4 regions of the Pseudarthrobacter sp. MOO14 genome follow, and region 4 is predicted to be linked to each of the others. Evidence: riboswitches for the same ligand, from Rfam matches in the RefSeq annotation. Region 4 holds a riboswitch; each other region holds the start of a gene.
The links. A riboswitch is a leader RNA that binds a small molecule or an ion and turns the genes downstream of it on or off. The one in region 4 is predicted to bind S-adenosylmethionine.

Region 1 (4,604 bases), 1.8 Mb from region 4:
TCCGGGAAGCAGGCGGATCACGACGACGAGATGGGCCTCAGTGCCGAGCTGAAGCTTGAGCAGATCGAGACGCAGACAAAGCCCTGCCTGGAGTCCGGGGCCCTGCTCGAGCAGATCAGGGCCGGCCGCGCCATGGCCAATCAGGCGGCCGCCAAGAACGGAGCCAGGGTGGCTGCGCTGGCCACGTCTCCGCTGGCATCCGCCAGCCACACCACGCCGGACCCTCGCTACGCCAGGATGCTGGAGCGCTTTGGCCTCACGGCGCAGGAACAGCTGACCTGCGGTTTCCACGTGCACACCTACATCGAATCGCCGGAAGAGGGCGTGGCGGTCCTGGACCGGATCCGCGACAAGCTGGCGGTGCTGACGGCGTTGAGCGCCAACTCGCCGTACTGGAACGGCGTCCCCACCGGGTTCGAAAGCTACCGTACCCAGGCCTGGAACCGGTGGCCGACGTCCGGCCCGGCCGCGATCTACGGGACGTACCCCGCCTACCGGAGGGTGGTCACCCGGCTGCTGGACACCGGCGTGATGCTCGATGAAGGGATGCTGTATTTCGACGCGCGGCTCTCCCGCAACCACCCCACCGTGGAGGTGCGGGTGGCGGACGTCTGCCTCCGCGCCGAGGATGCAGCCTTGATCGCCGTGCTGGTCCGCGCCCTGGTGGAATCGGCCGGCAGGGAATGGCGCGAGGGCGTGGACCCGGCGCCGGTGCCCACTGTCCTGCTGCGGATGGCCTCCTGGCAGGCCAGCAGTTCGGGACTCGGCGGCGAGCTCCTGGACTTTGGGAACTTCCGCCCGGCCCCGGCCGCGGACGTAGCCCGTTCCCTGGTGGATTACCTGGCGCCTGTCCTTCAGGAACAGGGCGAACTGGCCATGGCCCGGCAGGGCGTGGAGCACATCATCGCCCGCGGGACAGGGGCCGCCGAGCAGCGCCGGGCCCGCGACAGGGCGCTGGCCGGACCGCCTCCCGAGGATATGGGCTTCGGTGCAGTGGTCCGGCACGCCGTAGACGCCACCATGCGCGGCGCCCTGGATCTTTCCGGCGTGGAAGACACCCCGGAACTGCTGCGGGTCCGCCAGGCCTGACGCCTTAGATCTGCTTCAGGGCCTGTTCCAGGTCGCGGATGAGGTCGTCCGCGTCCTCGAGCCCCACGGAGAGCCGGACCACGCCGTCGCTCAAGCCAATGGCGGCCCGCCCCTCCGGCCCCATGGCGCGGTGGGTGGTGGTGGCGGGGTGGGTGATCAGGGATTTCGAATCGCCCAGGTTGTTGGAGATGTCGATGATCCGCAGCCCGTCCAACAGGGCGAAGGCCGCCTCCTTGCCGGAGCGGCCGCCCGAGGGCGCCAGCTCAAGGGTGAGGACCGTGCCGCCGGCGCTCATCTGCTTCGCCGCCAGCTCATACTGCGGGTGCGATGTCAGCAGCGGGTACTTCACCCAGCTCACGGCAGGCTGCTCCTCGAGCCATTCAGCGAGCCGCAGGGCGGTGGCCGAGGAGTGCCGGACGCGCAGGCTCATGGTTTCCAGGCCCTTGGTCAGGACCCAGGCGTTGAACGCCGAAAGCGCCGGACCTGTGTGGCGCATCAGCTGCTTCACCGGGCCGTCGATGAACTCCTTGGTGCCCAGGATGGCACCGCCCAGGACCCGGCCCTGCCCGTCGATGTGCTTGGTGCCGGAGTACACGATGACGTCCGCGCCCAGGTCCCCGCAGCGCTGCAGCAGGGGAGTGGCGAAGACATTGTCCGCAACTACCGTGGCGCCGGCGGCATGGGCCAGTTCGCTCACCGCGGCGATGTCCACGATTTCCTGCATCGGGTTGGACGGGGATTCGAAGAAGACGGCGGTGGTGGGCTTGGACAGGGCCTCGCGCCACTGGTCCAGGTCCGGGCCATCGACGAAGACCGTTTCCACTCCCCACCGCGGCAGGATCTCGTTCAGGATCACGAAGCATGACCCGAACAGTGAGCGGGCGGCCACCACGCGGTCACCGGCTGCAAGCAGCGCGCCCAGGGCCGTGAACACCGCGGACATGCCCGACGCCGTCGCGAAGCAGGCCTCGGTGCCTTCCAGCAGCCTGAGCCGTTCCTGGAAGGTGGCCACGGACGGGTTGCCGTAGCGCGAGTACACAAAGCGCTCGTCCTCGCCGGTGAAGGCGCGTTCGGCCGCGGCCGCGGATTCGTAGACGAACCCGGAATTCAGGAAGACGGCCTCTGAGGTTTCCTGGAAGTTGGTGCGGTCCAGCCCGCCGCGGACAGCCTGGGTGTCGGGGCTCCAGCCGGGGGCATCTTGATTGAAAGTCACTTAGTTCTTTCCGAGGTTGGTGGGCAGGCCGCGGTTCTTCCAGCCGTTGACGGTCCGTTCGCCGTAGCGGTCAGGTTCCCCCTCGAAGCCCTCCAGGACGTTGTAGGAAGTGAAGCCGGCCTGGGTGGCCGCCACGGCCGCGGCGATGGATCGCTGGCCCGAACGGCAAAGGAACACGAGCTCAGCGCCCGGGTCCTCAGGCGCCTGCTCCTTGAGGTCCTTCACGAAATCGGGGTTGGGGATGCCGCCGGGGAAGGTCCACTGGATGAAGAGCGGATCGTTGTCCGTTGCCTTGGTATCCGGAATGCCAATGTGGGCCCATTCGCCCTCGGTGCGGACGTCCACCAGGATGGCGCCCTGCTCCAGCTTGGCCCACGCTTCCTGCGGCGTCAGGTCTCCCGCGTAGCTCATGCGTGGCCCTCGCCGTCGAACTCGCCTTCCAGGTCGTCAACAGCCGTGGCCACCGCGGCGTCAGCCGACGCGATGGCGGCCGGGAGGACAACGGCCTGGGCCACGATGACGCTGCTGCCGTTGAAAGTGGCCGCCGGGCTGCCGTGCAGGACGTAACCGTCCGCAAGCGCAGCCGAGATCCGCTCACAGAAGGAGCGGTCGTCCGGGCCCGTAATCAGGCGGTAGGACAATTTTTCGTCAGGGGCGGGTGCGTCAGACACGACGGATCTCCTTCTTTCACGCTTGCAGCTCGAATCGGTCGATATGCCAAGTATTCACCTGAGGCACCCCGCCGCGAGAGGAGGGTTGCCGACCGGCCAGTCAGGGCTTAACACCGGTACTCATTACTCCCCAAAAACGTAACACCTGCGCCGCCAAGCCGCACGGCCGCCGTCGTCATGTTCCGTAATTGAGAGCCCGCGACCACCGCGTCACGGGAACGCGGCAGGGCGGCCGGGCCGATAAAGTTTCTACCGGGGGCGCCGCCCTGCCGTCACAGTGGGAGTACCGGGGGGTCTTGCCAGCATGCGAGCAGCAACATCGCACCACCAGGCCGGCCGTCGTCGTGCCCGTCACCGTTCCCCCGGGGCGTTCCTGGCCGCCGCCGTCGTCGTGCTCCTGGCGCTGCTGGCGCCCGCCGGTGCTGCGCAGGCGGCCTCCGCGGAACCGGACCAAGGCAAGCCGTGGCTGGGTGCCGTCCTTGAATGGGGCGAGGATACCGCCGCTGGATTCTCCGACCGGCTGGGTGCGAGCCCGGCCGTGTTTGGCCACGACATCGGCCTGCCGTTCCGCGACTCGGACCAGAACAACATCGAGGGGTTCCTGCAGCAGGCCTCGGCCAAGGGCGCCCACGCCATGCTCACCGTGAAGCCCACGGTGCCGCTGGACCAGATCGGCGCCTCCGAAGCGGAAGCCTTCGCCGGCAAGGTCCGCGACCTGGCCTCCGGGTTCAAGGGCCGGCTGTTGATCCGGTTTGCGCCGGACATGAACTCGAGCTGGGTGGCCTGGGGGCAGCAGCCGGCCGCCTACCGGGAGGCCTTCAAGGCGGTCGCGGCAGCGGTCAAAAAGGACGACGGCGGCCGGGCCGCCATGGTCTGGGCGCCGTACCTGGGCAAGGACTACCCCTTTGACCGGAGCAGGAATGCCCCGCAGCCTGGAAGTGACGGCTTCGCCCTCCTGGACACCAACGGCGACGGCGCCTGGAACGGCTCCGACGCCGCCTACGCCCCCTACTATCCGGGGGACGACGCCGTGGACTGGGTGGGCCTGACTGCCTACCATGACGACACTGCCGGCGCCGCTGCCGTTAACACCGTGCCGCGTGCCGGTGAACTCCAGGAGATGCTGACCGGCGCGGGCAGCGAGAACTTCTACAGTGCCTACGCGGAGGTCCGCAGGAAGCCGCTACTGCTCCAGACGTCGGCGTTCTACAGCCCTGCCGCGGGCGGACCGCCGGAGGCGGATATCAAGACGGCCTGGTGGGACCAGGTGGTGGGTACCGCCACCTCGCCGGCTTTCGCCAGGACGGCGGCGGTGGTGTGGGACGAGCGCACCAGCACCCGGGATACCGGCGTGGCCAGCATCGACTGGCTGCTCACCGGAAATCCCGCCATCGCCAAAGCTGCGCTGGACCGGCTGAAGTCCTCTGCTGTGGTCACCGGGCCGGTCACCGATGTGGCCGCGGACGGATCGTATGTCCGGGCCAACACCCTGTCCGGGGCTGCGGTCTGGACCGTGGCCGTGGCGATGGCCATCCTCCTGGCGGCGCTGTGGCAGATTCCCCGCCGGGTCAACGCCGCCACCGCATGGAGCTACCAGGAGCCGGGAAACAGGGACTCGCGCGTGGATCTGC
Region 2 (4,604 bases), 890 kb from region 4:
TTGGGGAAGCGGACGAGCCGGAGCGGATCGAGAAGTTCCTGAACGACTCCGATCCCGCGGCGAAGGCAGCCATCGAGGGCTAGATACGAATAATTACGACGACGGCAGGTCACCTTCCCAGCGAAGGTGACCTGCCGTCGTCGGTGGTTGAGCCGCGTCGAAACCCTAGGCGTGGTGGGCGATGCCGGTGCGTGCCATGGCATCGGCGTACGCCGTGTGCATGTCCGCGAGGAACTCCTCCTGGCGGGCCGGAGAACCTGCGAAGGCGCGGCCACTCAGGGAGCGGACCTTGTAGGTCTTGAGGCCGCGGCGCCACAGCAGCGGGACTTCGGTCTTCAGCAGCAGGTTGGCCAGGCGGTTTGCCTCCGTGCCGTGCGCCACGATCACGGAGGCGCGGGGGACCAGGGCGAGGAACTTCAGCAGCGGCTTCAAACCTGCCTGCACCTGGTCCGGGGTGAATTTTCCGTTGGCCTCCCCCGGGACGTGCCACGGGTGGACGTTCCAGGGCATCACGAATTCCGGGCGCAGGCCCAGCTTCCACTGGATGCCCAGCATGCGGGTCGCGGCGTCCTGGTCACCGGCAGTGATGAAACCGGACTGGTCCATCTCGCCAATATTGGAGTACAGGCTGATGATGCGGCATTCCTCAACATCGTGCATGGGGTCCACGTAGGGCACCACGGTTCCGGGCTTCGCTTCCTGCAGGGAATCGCACAGCTCGTTGACAGCGGCAACGCTGGGCTCGTAACGGCGGCTCATGAGCTGTTCGTGGAATGTTTCGGGGGCCAGTGCGGTCATGAAGGGCTGGTTCTCCTGCGGGGATTGATGTTGCGTCCACCGCCGAAAATGGGCGCACGGTGGCGCAGCTCATCAACGGTGGTTAGTTGGGGTGGGCCGATTCCGGGTCGGCCTTTGCCAGTTTACCAAGCCCGGGGAAACGAAACGCCGGTCCAGCGCACCTGATTCATGGCGCAGTGGACCGGCGGTCATTCCCGGAAGGGGCGGATGACTACCAGAGGCGCTTGGTGGCGCGGCGGGCGCCCTCGCCAAGAGCCTCCAGCTTGGCGAAGGCGATCTGCGGATGCACCCGGCCGCCCAGGCCGCAGTCGGTGGACGCGATGACGTTCTCGCGTCCCACCAGCTTGGCGAAGCGGACAATCCGGTCCGCCACCAGGTCCGGGTGCTCCACCACATTGGTGGCGTGGGAGACGACGCCGGGGATGATGACTTTGCCCTCAGGAAGGGTGGTGTCCTCCCAGACACGCCATTCGTGCTCGTGGCGGACATTGGCCGCCTCGAAGGAGTACGCGCCGGCGTTGACCTGCAGCACTGAGCCGATGATGTCGGCGAATGGGATGTCCGTAGTGTGCGGACCATGCCAGGAGCCCCAGCAAACGTGCAGCCGGACCTGTTCCTGCGGAAGGTCCCGCAAGGCCCAGTTGGTGGCCTCGACGCGCAGCTGAATGAACTTCAGGTAGTCCTCCAGGGACGGCTCCGGGTTGATCTGGTCCCAGCTCTCGGCCAGGGACGGATCGTCGAGCTGGACCGTCAGGCCGGCGTCGATGATGGCTTTGTATTCCTCGCGCATCGCATCGGCGCAGGCGTAGACGAGCTCCTCATCGTTCTTGTAGTACTCATTGGCGACGCGGGCGCAGGAACCGGGGGAGAGGGACGCCACGAATCCTTCGCTGAGGCCTGCCGCGGCGAGCCCGGTCTTCAGGTTCTTGATGTCCGAGGCCACCAGGTCATGGCCGGTATATGTCAGGGGCCCGGCGATCTTGGGTTGGGACACGCTCTTCCGGTGCGCCAAGATCCCGGAGGAGGGATCGCTGTACGCCTCATTGAACGCCTGCCGGTCCCGCCGGTCGGGGAAGGACGTCAGGACAACGTTTCCGGGGGACGACCGCCGGACTTCGGCTTCAGCCCACCGGTCCACGGTGGTCGGCTCCAGGCCGCCGAGCCGGGCGAAGGAGTAGTTCCACCAGGCCCCGTAGTCCACGGAGTTGGACATCGTATGCCCGTACTCGCCGTCGTTGGGGATATCGATGCCCAGGTCCTTCTGGCGCTGGACCACGCCCACAACGGAGTCTTCCAGGAGCTCCAGGAACGCCGGGGTGATCCCGTCGGATTCCTTTGCGGTGTTGGCTGCGATGAGTTCATCGGTGCGAGGCAGGGACCCGGCGTGGGTGGCGCGAATATGGTCGGTGTTGAGGGGCAAGCTGGAATCTTCCTTCCATCGGTCCTGGCAGTAGCACCTCGGCCGGCAGCTTTCCTGCCGGACCGTGGTTGCTGCGGCGTCATTGAGCCAGGTCTCTCAGCCGCTCCGGATGGTCCACTCTTACCTAAATCCATGAACCGCCTGTGGGCAAATGCGGTTCAGAATACGGCGGATCGGTGTTGGGCGGTGGCGCTCCCCGGCAATAGCCCAACCCGTTCCCAGGTTTTGTCCAGTCTATTGACAGCTTTCGTCAAGCTTGGTTGGCTGTCTGTCACGGGCCGTAATGGGGAACATGGCGGCTGAACGCACCCGATGCACTCGAAAGAGGTAACGCACTGTGACGAAATCTTTGAGGACCCTTGCCGTATCCGGCGCGCTGGCGCTGGCCATCTTCGCCGGGTCCGCCCCGATGGCCCACGCAGTTGGCGAAGGCCCCAACTACGGCGGCAACGGCCAGATCACCACCAGCAAGCTGGCTACGTACAGTCAGATGGTCTCCTTCCTGAAGGACCAGGACGCCAAGCAACCGGCCATGGAGCTGGAAGTGATCGGCCAGACGGTCAAGGGCCGCGATATCCACCTGGTCAAATACATCTCTGACCCGGCCAAGCCCACCATCCTCTACCTGACCCAGCAGCATGGCAACGAACAGCTCACCACCGAGGGCGCCATGGAGTTCATCAAGCACCTGGGCACGGGCAAGTCGTCCGGCATCCTGGACGGCGTCAATATCCTGATCGTGCCCATGCTCAATGCCGATGGCGCCATGGGGGACGTGAATTTTTCCTTGGACGACTACCTCGCCAAAGGCGACCGCCACCTGACGCGTTACAACGCGGAGGGCGTGGACCTGAACCGGGACCACGTGGCCAAGGTCCAGCCGGAGACCCAGGCCCTGCACAGCAACGTGATGCGCAAGTACCGCGTCGATTACATGATCGACCTGCACCACCAGGGCACCCGCGCTGAACGCGACGGCAAGCTGGTGTCCGGGTCAATCCTGTACCCCACCACCCCGAACGCCGATCCCGCCGTCGTCGAGAAATCCAAGCGGCTTGGTGCCGTGGTTTTCAACAACGTGGACTCCACCGGCTGGGGCCACCTGGGCAAATACCAGGGCGGCAGTGCGGAGACCATCAGCCGCAACGGCATATCCGTGGAATACGGCATTGCCACCCTGCTTTTCGAGATGCGCGGCATGTCGGACCACTACTTGGACGGCTACGCGCTGGGGCAGCGGAGCAACGGCTACCTGATCAAGCAGACGGTCACCACCCTGACCTCCACCGCCGCGGCGATCGCGGACGGTTCCATTGCCGACGCCGACACCTCCTTCTGGGACACTCTCGCCGTACAGACGTCCCGGCCGGCCGGGGAAGCCGAGGACGAGTAAGGGACCAGGCCCGCCGCAGTCCCTTGCGGGGCCGCGGCGGGCCCATCGAGTGGACAAAGTGCCTGATCCGCTAAACTTGGGTGGTAAGAGCCCCGGAACTCTTGCATCGCTGAGCCGCCCCGCGGTCCGGCGACGGCCGGTCTGTTCGGGGCATTCTCATGAACGGCGCTGCGCAGGTCCGCTCCCCGCGGCCGGACCCGGGCAGCCCGAACGAATGGGGGAGGATCCCATGCCAGCAATTGTGATCGTAGGAGCCCAGTGGGGCGACGAAGGAAAAGGCAAGGCCACCGACCTTCTGGGCGGCCGTGTTGACTACGTCGTCAAGCCCAACGGCGGGAACAACGCCGGGCACACCGTCGTCGTAGGCGGTGAAAAGTACGAACTCAAACTGCTGCCCGCAGGCATTCTCAGCCCCAACGCGGTGCCCATCATCGGCAATGGCTGCGTGGTGAACCTCGAAGCCCTTTTCCAGGAGATCGACGGACTCCAGGCCCGCGGCGCCGATACCTCGCGGCTCCGCGTGTCCGCCAACGCCCACCTGGTGGCCCCCTACCACCAGGTGCTGGACAAGGTGACCGAACGTTTCCTCGGCAGCCGCGCCATCGGAACCACCGGCCGCGGCATTGGCCCCGCCTACATGGACAAGGTGGCCAGGCTGGGCATCCGTGTCCAGGACGTCTTCGACGAATCCATCCTCCGCCAGAAGGTGGAAGGCTCGCTGCGCCAGAAGAACGAGCTCCTGGTCAAGGTCTACAACCGCCGCAGCGTTGTGGTGGACGAGATCGTTGATTACTTCCTGTCCTTTGCCGACCGCCTCCGCCCGCTGGTCATCGACAGCACCCTGGTCCTTAACACCGCCCTGGACGAGGGCAAGGTGGTCCTGATGGAGGGCGGCCAGGCCACGTTCCTCGACGTCGACCACGGCACCTACCCATTCGTGACCTCCTCAAACCCCACCGCCGGCGGCGCGTCCGTGGGCTCGGGCATCGGCCC
Region 3 (4,604 bases), 1.3 Mb from region 4:
GGCCCGGCTGGTGAAAATTCAGGACCGCCGCACCCTGCTTCGCCGCAGTGCCGACGATACCGACCCCGTGGAGCGCGCCGTGGTGGCCAACGCGGACCAGCTGGTCATCGTCGTGGCGGCCGCCAACCCCGAGCCCCGCACAGGCTTCATTGACCGCGCCCTGGTGGCGGCCTACGACGCCGGGATCGCGCCGATCCTGCTGGTGACCAAGGCCGACGTCAAGGATCCCGCCGAGCTCCTCTCCAATTACACGCACCTGGACTTCCCCGTCATCATCAGCAAGACCGCCGACGCACAGGCCTCCGGGATCGACGCGCGGTCCGACGACGGCCTCTCCGCCCGGCTGGACAGCGCTGCGGTGGCCGCCCTCCGCGCACACCTCGACGGCACCGTCACCGTGATGCTGGGGCATTCCGGGGTGGGCAAATCCACTATGGTGAACGCACTCACGGGCGCCGAGCGCGCCACCGGCGGCGTCAACGCCGTCACCGGGCGCGGCCGGCACACGTCGTCGTCGGCGCTGGCACTTCGGCTCGCGGACGCGCCGCCCGGCAGCTGGATCATCGACACCCCGGGGATCCGGTCCTTTGGCCTGGCGCACGTGGACCCGGACAGGATCCTGCGCTCGTTCCCGGATCTCTCCCCGGGCATCGAAAACTGCGAGCGGGGCTGCAAGCACACGGCAACGGCGGTCAACTGCGGGCTGGACGAGTGGGTGGACGGCGGACACGCCGGCCCTACCGGCGCCGCCCGCCTGGCGTCCCTGCGGCGGCTGCTCGGCGCCGATCCAAGGATGGAAGCACAGGAAACGAAGGAGCTTGGCAGCGTCAACTGACGCGTTCTCCCGGCAGAAACGCCCGCAGACGGTAGTTTGGAACCATGATCCAACCCGCTTCGAGTTACAACGATGACCTGCGCCTGGCCCACGTCCTGGCCGACTCCGTGGACGACCAGACGATGAGCCGGTTCAAGGCCCTGGACCTCCACGTCGAGACCAAGCCGGACCTGACGCCGGTCACCGACGCCGACAAGGCGGCCGAGGAGGCCATCCGAGGCCAACTCTCCCGCTCCCGGCCCCGCGATGCCGTTCTGGGTGAGGAATTCGGCAGCACCGGCCACGGCTCGCGGCGCTGGATCATCGATCCCATCGACGGGACCAAGAACTTCGTCCGCGGCGTCCCGGTCTGGGCCACGCTGATCGCCCTGGTGGACGAGGGCGAGCCGGTGGTGGGCGTCGTCAGCGCTCCGGCACTGGGCAAGCGCTGGTGGGCTGCCAAAGGCATGGGCGCGTACATGGGCAGGTCCCTGGCCGCCGCCACCCGGCTTCGGGTTTCCAACGTCTCAAACCTGGCCGACGCCTCCCTCTCCTATTCCAGCCTGGGCGGCTGGAAGGAACGCGGAAACCTTGACGACTTCCTCGGCCTGACGGAAGACGTGTGGCGGACCCGGGCGTACGGAGACTTCTGGTCCTACTGCATGGTGGCGGAAGGCTCGGTGGATATCGCCTGCGAACCCGAACTGAACCTGTACGACATGGCTGCCCTGGTACCGATCGTGGTGGAGGCCGGCGGCCGCTTCACGTCCCTCGAAGGCGAGGATGGCCCGTTCGGCGGCAATGCCCTGGCCACGAACTCGATCCTGCATTCAGAGGTGCTGCACCGGCTGAACCCGGACCTCGACGACCTGCTCCAGCAGTCGCCCTAGCGGCACAATAATCGAACAATACGACGCCGGACGCCTCCTTGAGGGGGCGTCCGCGGCCGTTTCTTCGGCAGGGCGTAACAAAAGCCTTAACAATTGCCGCGGCTTTAGTCCTGCCCATTCCATGTTCTACGCTTTTATCCAGGTCACGAGTGCCAGCGCAAAACCCCGGTTTGCTGGCCGGCAACCCTCCATTCGCGGTGGGGTGCCCCGGGTGACGACCAGGCCGGTCCGGAGCGGATACGGCAAGCGCGGATTCCACTGTGCCGGAGTCCTGTATCCAAGTGAGGTCTCTGTGACAACTGCCACCGTCTCCCCCCTTTCCGCCACCGCCAACGCCGCCGCGGCGGATCCGCGACAGGCCGTCGCCGGCCGGCCCCTCGCCGCGGTCACCGGCGCCGAGATCCAGGCGCCGCTGATCTCCGGCGGCCACGTCCGCTACGCAAACCTCGACTACGGCGCCTCCGCACCGGCGCTGTCAGTGGTGTCCGCGTACCTGAACGAGATCCTCCCGTACTACGCGAGTGTCCACCGGGGCGCCGGCTACGCATCCCAGATCAGCACCTCAGTGTACGAAAACGCACGCAACATTGTCCGCGACTTCGTGGGAGGGCGCCCCGGCGATTCGGTCATCTTCACCCGCAACACCACCGACTCCCTGAACCTGCTGGCCGGCTGCCTGCCGCTGGCGGACGGCCGCCCCGCCGGAGATGTCCTTTACCTGGACATCGAACACCACGCCAACCTCCTGCCCTGGCAGGGCGTCCCGCACCGCAGCATTGTCGCCGCGGATACCATCAGCGGCACTTTGGAGGCAGTCCGCACCGAACTTGAGCAGGGCGGGGTCAGCCTGCTGGCCGTCACCGGCGCTTCCAACGTCACCGGCGAGATCCTCCCCATCCGGGCCTTGGCCGCGCTGGCGCACCAGTACGGCGCACGGATCGTGGTGGACGCCGCCCAGCTTGCGCCGCATCGCCGGGTGGACATCAGCACGGACGACGTCGACTACCTTGCGTTCTCCGGGCACAAGCTCTACGCGCCGTTCGGCGCAGGCGTCCTGGTGGGACGTGCTGACTGGCTGGACGCCGGTGTCCCGCACCTGGCCGGGGGCGGTGCCGTCAAGGAAGCAAGGCTCGACGGCGTCAGCTGGGCCACCGGCCCGGCCCGCCATGAGGGGGGATCGCCCAACGTCCTGGGAGCCGCCACGCTGGCCCGCGCCACCCAGGTGATCGCGGAACTGGACCAGGAACGCTGGCACGCCCACGAGTCCGCCATCCGCTCCTTCCTGGTGGAGGGCCTCCAGGGCATCGATGGCGTCACCGTCCACCAGATCTTCAAGGACACCAATCCGGAAACGGACACCATCGGCGTGGTCAATTTCTCGGTTGCAGGCTACGACGCCGGGCTGGTGGCCGCCTACCTCTCGGCGGAGCACGGCGTGGGCCTGCGGGACGGACGCTTCTGCGCCCACCCACTGCTGAAACGCCTGGGCCTGCCCAACGGATCACTCCGGGCGAGCTTCGGCGTCGGATCCCGGCTGGAGGATGCCGAACGCCTTCTTGCCGGCATCCGCGCACTGCGCAGCAACGGGCTGGGCTGGGACTACGTGGTTGACGCAGGCCGTTGGGTGCCCGCCAACGACTCCCGCACCTACCCGCACTGGGCACCCAACACCCCGGGCACGGCCGGTGCGGCCCCCTGTATCGACGACTAGGGCACCTCCCGCTCCTGCTCCCCCAGCACATGTCCAAAGGGGGTGCGGTAAATTCGAGGGGCATCAACAGTCGGAATTGAAGGAGTCCACGCGTGGTTCGGGGTGGCCCCAAGCTTGATCACGGGCGCCGGCGGGAACTTGGCGGCAGTTTCCGCGACGGCGGACGGCACTACCAGCGCGTCAGGCCGGGCTACCCCGTGGAATCAGCCCGGTGGCTGGTCCCGGCGCAGGCCCGTGACGCACTCGATGTCGGGGCCGGTACCGGGAAGTTTACGGCCCTGCTGCTGGAGCTTGGCCTGGAGGTAACCGCCGTCGACCCTTCCACGGACATGCTCGCCCAACTCGCGGCACACTGCCCTGCTGCCACGGCCGTGGCGGGGACCGCGGAGGCGACGGGGCTGGCCGAAGCCTCCTTCGACGTCGTCACCGTGGCGCAGGCCTGGCACTGGTGCGACGCGCTGCCTGCGAGCACCGAACTTGCCCGCGTCCTGCGCCCGCACGGAACGCTCGGACTCATCTGGAACCAACTGGATACCTCGGTGCCGTGGGTGCACAGGCTCTCCAGGATCATGCACGCCGGCGATGTGTACCGCCCGGGCCACAAGCCGGTGGTGGGGCCCGAATTCACCGGGCTCGAAGGGCATGTCACGCACTGGCAGGACAAGGTGACCACCACGGACCTGATGGAACTCACCAAGTCCCGGAGCTATTACCTGCGCGCCGGCGAGGCAACCAGGGCCAAGGTCCTGGCGAACCTGGACTGGTACCTCCACGACCATCTGGCCTACCCGCCCGACCAGGAACTCGATCTTCCCTACCTCACCTTGGCGTGGCGCGCCGTGAAGGCGTAACGGGATGGGTTTGCCCGACGCCGCAGGCCCCGCGGACCCGGCCACGGCAGGGAACCCGGTAGGCTTGAGCCTGTGAAGACCAGCGCGCCATCCTCCTCCATCGAGGACTACGTCAAGGTCATCTATTCATTCACTGAATGGCAGGACAAGCCCATCACGTCCTCCCAACTGGCGCAGCGGCTCGGGGTTGCGAACTCGTCAGTATCGGAGATGGTCCGCAAGCTCAAGGACCAGGGCCTGGTGGACCACAAACCGTACAGCGCCGTGACCCTGACCGAGGCGGGACTGCGGCTCGCGCTGGCCATGGTGCGGCGCCACCGGCTGATCGAAACCTATCT
Region 4 (4,604 bases):
CATATGCACGTCAACCTCACCCGGCAGGGCCTGGGCCAATTCGCGGGACTGGGACGGGAAGTAGAGCCGGTCGGAGTCCACGGCGGCAACGAAGAACCGGGCGGTGGCGGATGCCAGGGTCTCGGCCAGCGGCCCGCGGCCACGGCAGACATCGTGGCTCATCAACGCCTCGGTGAGGGCGATATAGCTGTTGGCGTCGAACCGGCGGACGAGCTTCCTGCCCTGGTGGTCCAGATAGCTTTCCACTTGGTAGCGTCCGCGGTTTGCCAGCAGTCCGCCGTGCAGGGGCGACTCGGGAGCCTGGGGTTCCCGGCCGAAGCGCCCTTCCAGTTCCGCGGCGGACCGGTACGTGATGTGGGCGATCCGCCGTGCCAGGGCCAGTCCGTCTTCCGGACACGGTCCGCCGTAGTAGTCGCCGCCGTTGAAGTTCGGATCCTGGCGGATGGCCAGGGTCTGGGCCTGGGCGAAAGCGATCTGTTCAGCCGTGCTGGCAGCGCCGACCGAGATGACGGCGCAGCGCTGCACCCGGCCAGGGTAGGTCACCGCCCACTCCAGGGCGCGGGCACCCCCCATGGAACCCCCAAGGACGGCGTACCAGCTCCCGATGCCCAACTGGTCCGCCAGCCGGGCCTCGGCAACAGTGCTGTCCCGCAGGGTGACCAGGGGGAAGCGTGAGCCCCAGGGTGCTCCGTCGGGAGCGGCCGACGACGGGCCCGTGGACCCGTAGCAACCGCCCACAATGTTGACGGACACCACGAAGAACCTGTCCGTATCGACGGGAGCCCCGGGACCGGCCAGCTGTTCCCACCAGCCCTCTTCGTCGGTGTCGCCCCGGGTCACGTGGGTGCTGCCCGTCAGGGCATGCTCGATCAGGATGGCGTTGCTGCCGTCCGCGTTCAGCGTGCCCCAGGTTTCGTACGCCAGGGTGACATCCGGCAGGTAGCCGCCGCCTTCGAGCTCGAGTCCTCCGATGGAGGCGTAGCGGACAACTCCGTGTTCGGGAATGGTGGTACGGGCGACGGTAACCGTCATGGCAAGACCTCTTCTACGCGCTTGCCTGCCGTCATTTGACCGGCAGGCCAGGTCTTCACCCGGGGCACCCCACCGCGGAAGGAGGGTTGCCGGCCAGCAAGCCGGGGCTGTCACTGGCACTCATGACCTGGTTCGAGTGTACGAAACACTCCCCGGTCCAGGCCAAGAGTGTGACTGGTTGTGACTTCCCGGCGCTGCCGGCCGGCAGCGCCCCGGCGTGCTGGCGGTCAGGCGTCGGCGCCGCCCTTGGCCGCGCGGAAACCGGCCTCCAGGTCGGCCAGGATGTCGTCGATGTGCTCCAAGCCAACCGACAAGCGGACCAGCCCCGGATTGACGCCGGCCACCACCTGCTGCTCGGGCGAGAGCTGGCTGTGGGTGGTCGACGCCGGGTGGATGACAAGCGAACGGACGTCGCCGATGTTGGCGACGTGCGAGTGCAGTTCCAGGGCGTCGACGAAGCGCTTGCCCGCCTCCGCGCCTCCGGCCAGGTTGAAAGCGACGACGGCGCCGGTCCCCTTGGGCCCGTACTTGCGGCCCCGTTCGTACCAGGGGCTGGACGGCAGCCCCGCGTAGGCGACCGATTCGACGTCGTCCCTTCCCTCCAGCCAGCGCGCCACCTCCGTGGCGTTGGAAACGTGCCGTTCCACCCGCAGGCTCAGCGTTTCCAGGCCCTGCGAAATCAGGAAGGCGTTGAAGGGCGAAACCGCCGAGCCAAGGTCGCGCAGCAACTGGACACGGGCTTTGAGGATGTAGGAAAGGTTGGCGCCCAGTGCGCCACCCTCGCCAAGGTCCCGGGCGTAGACCAGCCCGTTGTAGGTGGGATCCGGGGTGTTGAAACCGGGGAACCGGTCGGGGTCCTTGCCGAAATCGAACTTGCCGGAGTCGACGATGACGCCGGCAATCGCCGAGCCATGACCGCCCAGGTACTTGGTGGCGGAGTGGATCACGATGTCCGCACCCCACTCCAGCGGCCGGATCAGGTAGGGCGTGGACAGGGTGTTGTCCACGATCAGGGGAACGCCGGCGTCGTGGGCCACCTGGGAGATGCCTTCGATGTCCAGGACGTCCTGGCGCGGGTTGGATACCACCTCGCCAAAGAACAGTTTGGTGTTGGGCTGAACGGCATTCCGCCACTGATCCAGGTTGTCCGGATCTTCCACGAAGGTGACCGCGATGCCGAACTTCTTCAGGGTGTGGGCGAACAGGTTGTAGGTGCCGCCGTACAGGCTGGGGCTGGCCACGATGTGGTCCCCGGCCTCGGCGATATTCAGGACGGCGAAGGTCTCCGCGGCCTGCCCCGAGCTCAGCAGCAAAGCGGCCAGGCCACCTTCGAGGCTGGCGATCCGCTGCTCCACCGCGTCCTGGGTGGGGTTGCCGATGCGGGTGTAGATCGGCGCCAGTTCGGCCAGCGCAAAACGGTTGGCTGCGCTCTCGGCGCTCGGGAACACGAAGGACGTGGTCTGGTAGATGGGAAGGGCGCGGGCCCCGGTGGCGCTGTCAGGCTCCTGGCCTGCATGGATCTGGCGGGTTTCGAAGGACCATCCGTTGGACATCTCAGTCTCCTATGACATGGGCCCGGCATGCTGGGAGCACCACGGGCCGCGCTTGCTTCCGGCAATTGCCGGACAGCCTGGTCCTCACCCGGGGCACCCCACCGCGGATGGAGGGTTGCCGGCCAGCGAGCCGGGGCTTAACGCTGGCACTCATGACCTGCGCCCAGTGTAGGAACATCACTCCGGCCGGGACAGCATTGTGACGAACATGGTCTTGCCGCTGTGTGCGGGCCGTGGGGGTCTCAGCCGACGGGCGGGGGACGGATCCGGGCGCGATGGCAGTCCGATGTGGAGGTTTTCCAAGGTTCCACAAATAATGCGAAGGATCGCCCGAGGTTTGGCCGCCAGCCGTCCTGGCCCGGATACCGTGGAAGCCGGACGACGTTATCCCGTCGCCCCCCAACCACGCACAAAGGAATTCGATTCCGTTGCCCCAGTCTTTGCGCCTGGCCCTTGCCGCCGCACTGTTGTCCGCCGTCGCCTTCTGCTCAAGCGGTACACCAGTGCAAGCCTCGGCGCCGCCAGCGGCAGCCACCGCGCCCGCCGCCGCTCCCTCGTCCGCTCCCGACAGCCCCAATGGCCGCTACCTGGTCCAGTTCCCGGCGGGAACTGACGTCCCAACGGCGGCGCGCAACCTTCGTTCCCAGGGGGTCGCCGTCGACCACACGTTCAGCAAGGCCCTGCACGGAGCGGCGATCAAAGCCACGGCGGCGCAAGCCGCCGCACTGCTGCGGTCCGGCAAGGCAACAGCCGTGGAACCCGATGCGGTATCGACGATTTCCGCCACGGAAAAACCCGCGCCCTGGGGTCTTGACCGGCTGGACCAGCAGGCGTTGCCACTGTCCGGCGCCTACACGTATGACGCTTCCGGCCTCGGTGTCCGCGCCTATGTGGTTGACACCGGAGTTCTCGCCTCGAACGTGGATTTCGGCGGACGGGTTGCCGCGGGATGGACGGCACTTTCCGACGGCGGCGGGACAAGTGACTGCAACGGACACGGCACCCACGTTTCGGGGATCATCGCCGGAACCGTCTACGGCGTGGCCAAATCCGCCACGATCGTGCCCGTGCGGACCTTGGCCTGCGACGGGTCCGGCTACTACTCGGACATCATCGCCGGACTCGACTGGATTGCCGGGGACCATGCCGCAGGAACTCCGGCCGTGGTGAACATGAGCCTTGGCGGACCGGTCAGCAGCCTCCTTGACACCGCAGTCCAGAATGTCGTCGACGATGGAATTTCCGTCGTCGTCGCGGCCGGGAATTCGGCCACGGATGCCTGCACGTCCTCGCCCGCCCGGGTCCCGTCCGCCTTGACGGTGGCCGCGAGCGACTCCTCGGACCACCAGGCCTCGTTCTCCAACTACGGCCAGTGCGTGGACCTTTACGCCCCGGGGGTGGCCGTTACCTCCACCTGGAACACGTCGTCGACGGCCACGGCAGCGCTGAGCGGGACCTCCATGGCCTCACCGCACGTTGCCGGCACGGCAGCCCTCATCCTCTCCCGGCACCCGCTCTTCACGCCTGCGCAGGTCACGGACACCGTCCTGTCGACGGCTGTTCCGGGAACCATCGCCGGTGCCGGCGCCGGAACGCCAAACAAACTGCTGCACGTGCCTGCCAGCCCGCGCCTGCCGGGGGCATTCTCGTCGCAGGCGCCCTTCCGGCAGCTGGACACCCGCTACGGCACCGGCGGAGCCAGCGGCCCCGTCGCACCCGGAGCCACCATCCGCGTCTCCGTCACCGGCCACGGCGGCATCCCCACCACCGGAGTCTCCGCCGTCGCCGTCAACGTCACCGTCACCTCACCCACCAGATTCGGCAACATCACCGTCCACGCCGGCGGCACCCCCACCCCCGGAACCTCCAACCTCAACTTCAACACCGACCAAACCACCCCCAACCTGGTCATCACCCCCGTTGCCGCCGACGGAACCATCGCCCTGACCAACAACTCCGCCGGCACCGTCCAACTCATCGCCGACACCTTCGGCTACTACATCGCAGGGGCCCCGGTAG

Region 1: linked by a shared signal. The riboswitch ahead of AC4EEV_RS09745 (DUF1737 domain-containing protein) and the one ahead of AC4EEV_RS17880 (bifunctional o-acetylhomoserine/o-acetylserine sulfhydrylase) in region 4 are both predicted to bind S-adenosylmethionine.
Region 2: linked by a shared signal. The riboswitch ahead of AC4EEV_RS14105 (cobalamin-independent methionine synthase II family protein) and the one ahead of AC4EEV_RS17880 (bifunctional o-acetylhomoserine/o-acetylserine sulfhydrylase) in region 4 are both predicted to bind S-adenosylmethionine.
Region 3: linked by a shared signal. The riboswitch ahead of AC4EEV_RS03615 (aminotransferase class V-fold PLP-dependent enzyme) and the one ahead of AC4EEV_RS17880 (bifunctional o-acetylhomoserine/o-acetylserine sulfhydrylase) in region 4 are both predicted to bind S-adenosylmethionine.

Annotation. Positions count from the first base shown of each region.
Region 1 is NZ_CM177849.1:2,065,492-2,070,095, reverse strand. Features, by position in the region: gene AC4EEV_RS09760 (glutamate--cysteine ligase 2) at 1-1,089, shown strand, start outside; gene AC4EEV_RS09755 (O-succinylhomoserine sulfhydrylase) at 1,094-2,302, opposite strand; gene AC4EEV_RS09750 (rhodanese-like domain-containing protein) at 2,303-2,713, opposite strand; gene AC4EEV_RS09745 (DUF1737 domain-containing protein) at 2,710-2,973, opposite strand; SAM riboswitch class IV at 2,987-3,101, opposite strand; gene opgC (OpgC domain-containing protein) at 3,278-4,604, shown strand, end outside.
Region 2 is NZ_CM177849.1:3,002,398-3,007,001, forward strand. Features, by position in the region: gene AC4EEV_RS14095 (DUF3151 domain-containing protein) at 1-83, shown strand, start outside; gene AC4EEV_RS14100 (uracil-DNA glycosylase family protein) at 166-798, opposite strand; gene AC4EEV_RS14105 (cobalamin-independent methionine synthase II family protein) at 1,010-2,218, opposite strand; SAM riboswitch class I at 2,231-2,334, opposite strand; gene AC4EEV_RS14110 (M14 family zinc carboxypeptidase) at 2,556-3,611, shown strand; gene AC4EEV_RS14115 (adenylosuccinate synthase) at 3,841-4,604, shown strand, end outside.
Region 3 is NZ_CM177849.1:779,767-784,370, forward strand. Features, by position in the region: gene rsgA (ribosome small subunit-dependent GTPase A) at 1-835, shown strand, start outside; gene hisN (histidinol-phosphatase) at 880-1,704, shown strand; SAM riboswitch class IV at 1,846-1,959, shown strand; gene AC4EEV_RS03615 (aminotransferase class V-fold PLP-dependent enzyme) at 1,997-3,415, shown strand; gene AC4EEV_RS03620 (class I SAM-dependent methyltransferase) at 3,508-4,266, shown strand; gene AC4EEV_RS03625 (metal-dependent transcriptional regulator) at 4,339-4,604, shown strand, end outside.
Region 4 is NZ_CM177849.1:3,892,211-3,896,814, reverse strand. Features, by position in the region: gene metX (homoserine O-acetyltransferase MetX) at 1-1,032, opposite strand, end outside; SAM riboswitch class IV at 1,045-1,160, opposite strand; gene AC4EEV_RS17880 (bifunctional o-acetylhomoserine/o-acetylserine sulfhydrylase) at 1,260-2,585, opposite strand; SAM riboswitch class IV at 2,629-2,743, opposite strand; gene AC4EEV_RS17875 (S8 family peptidase) at 3,014-4,604, shown strand, end outside.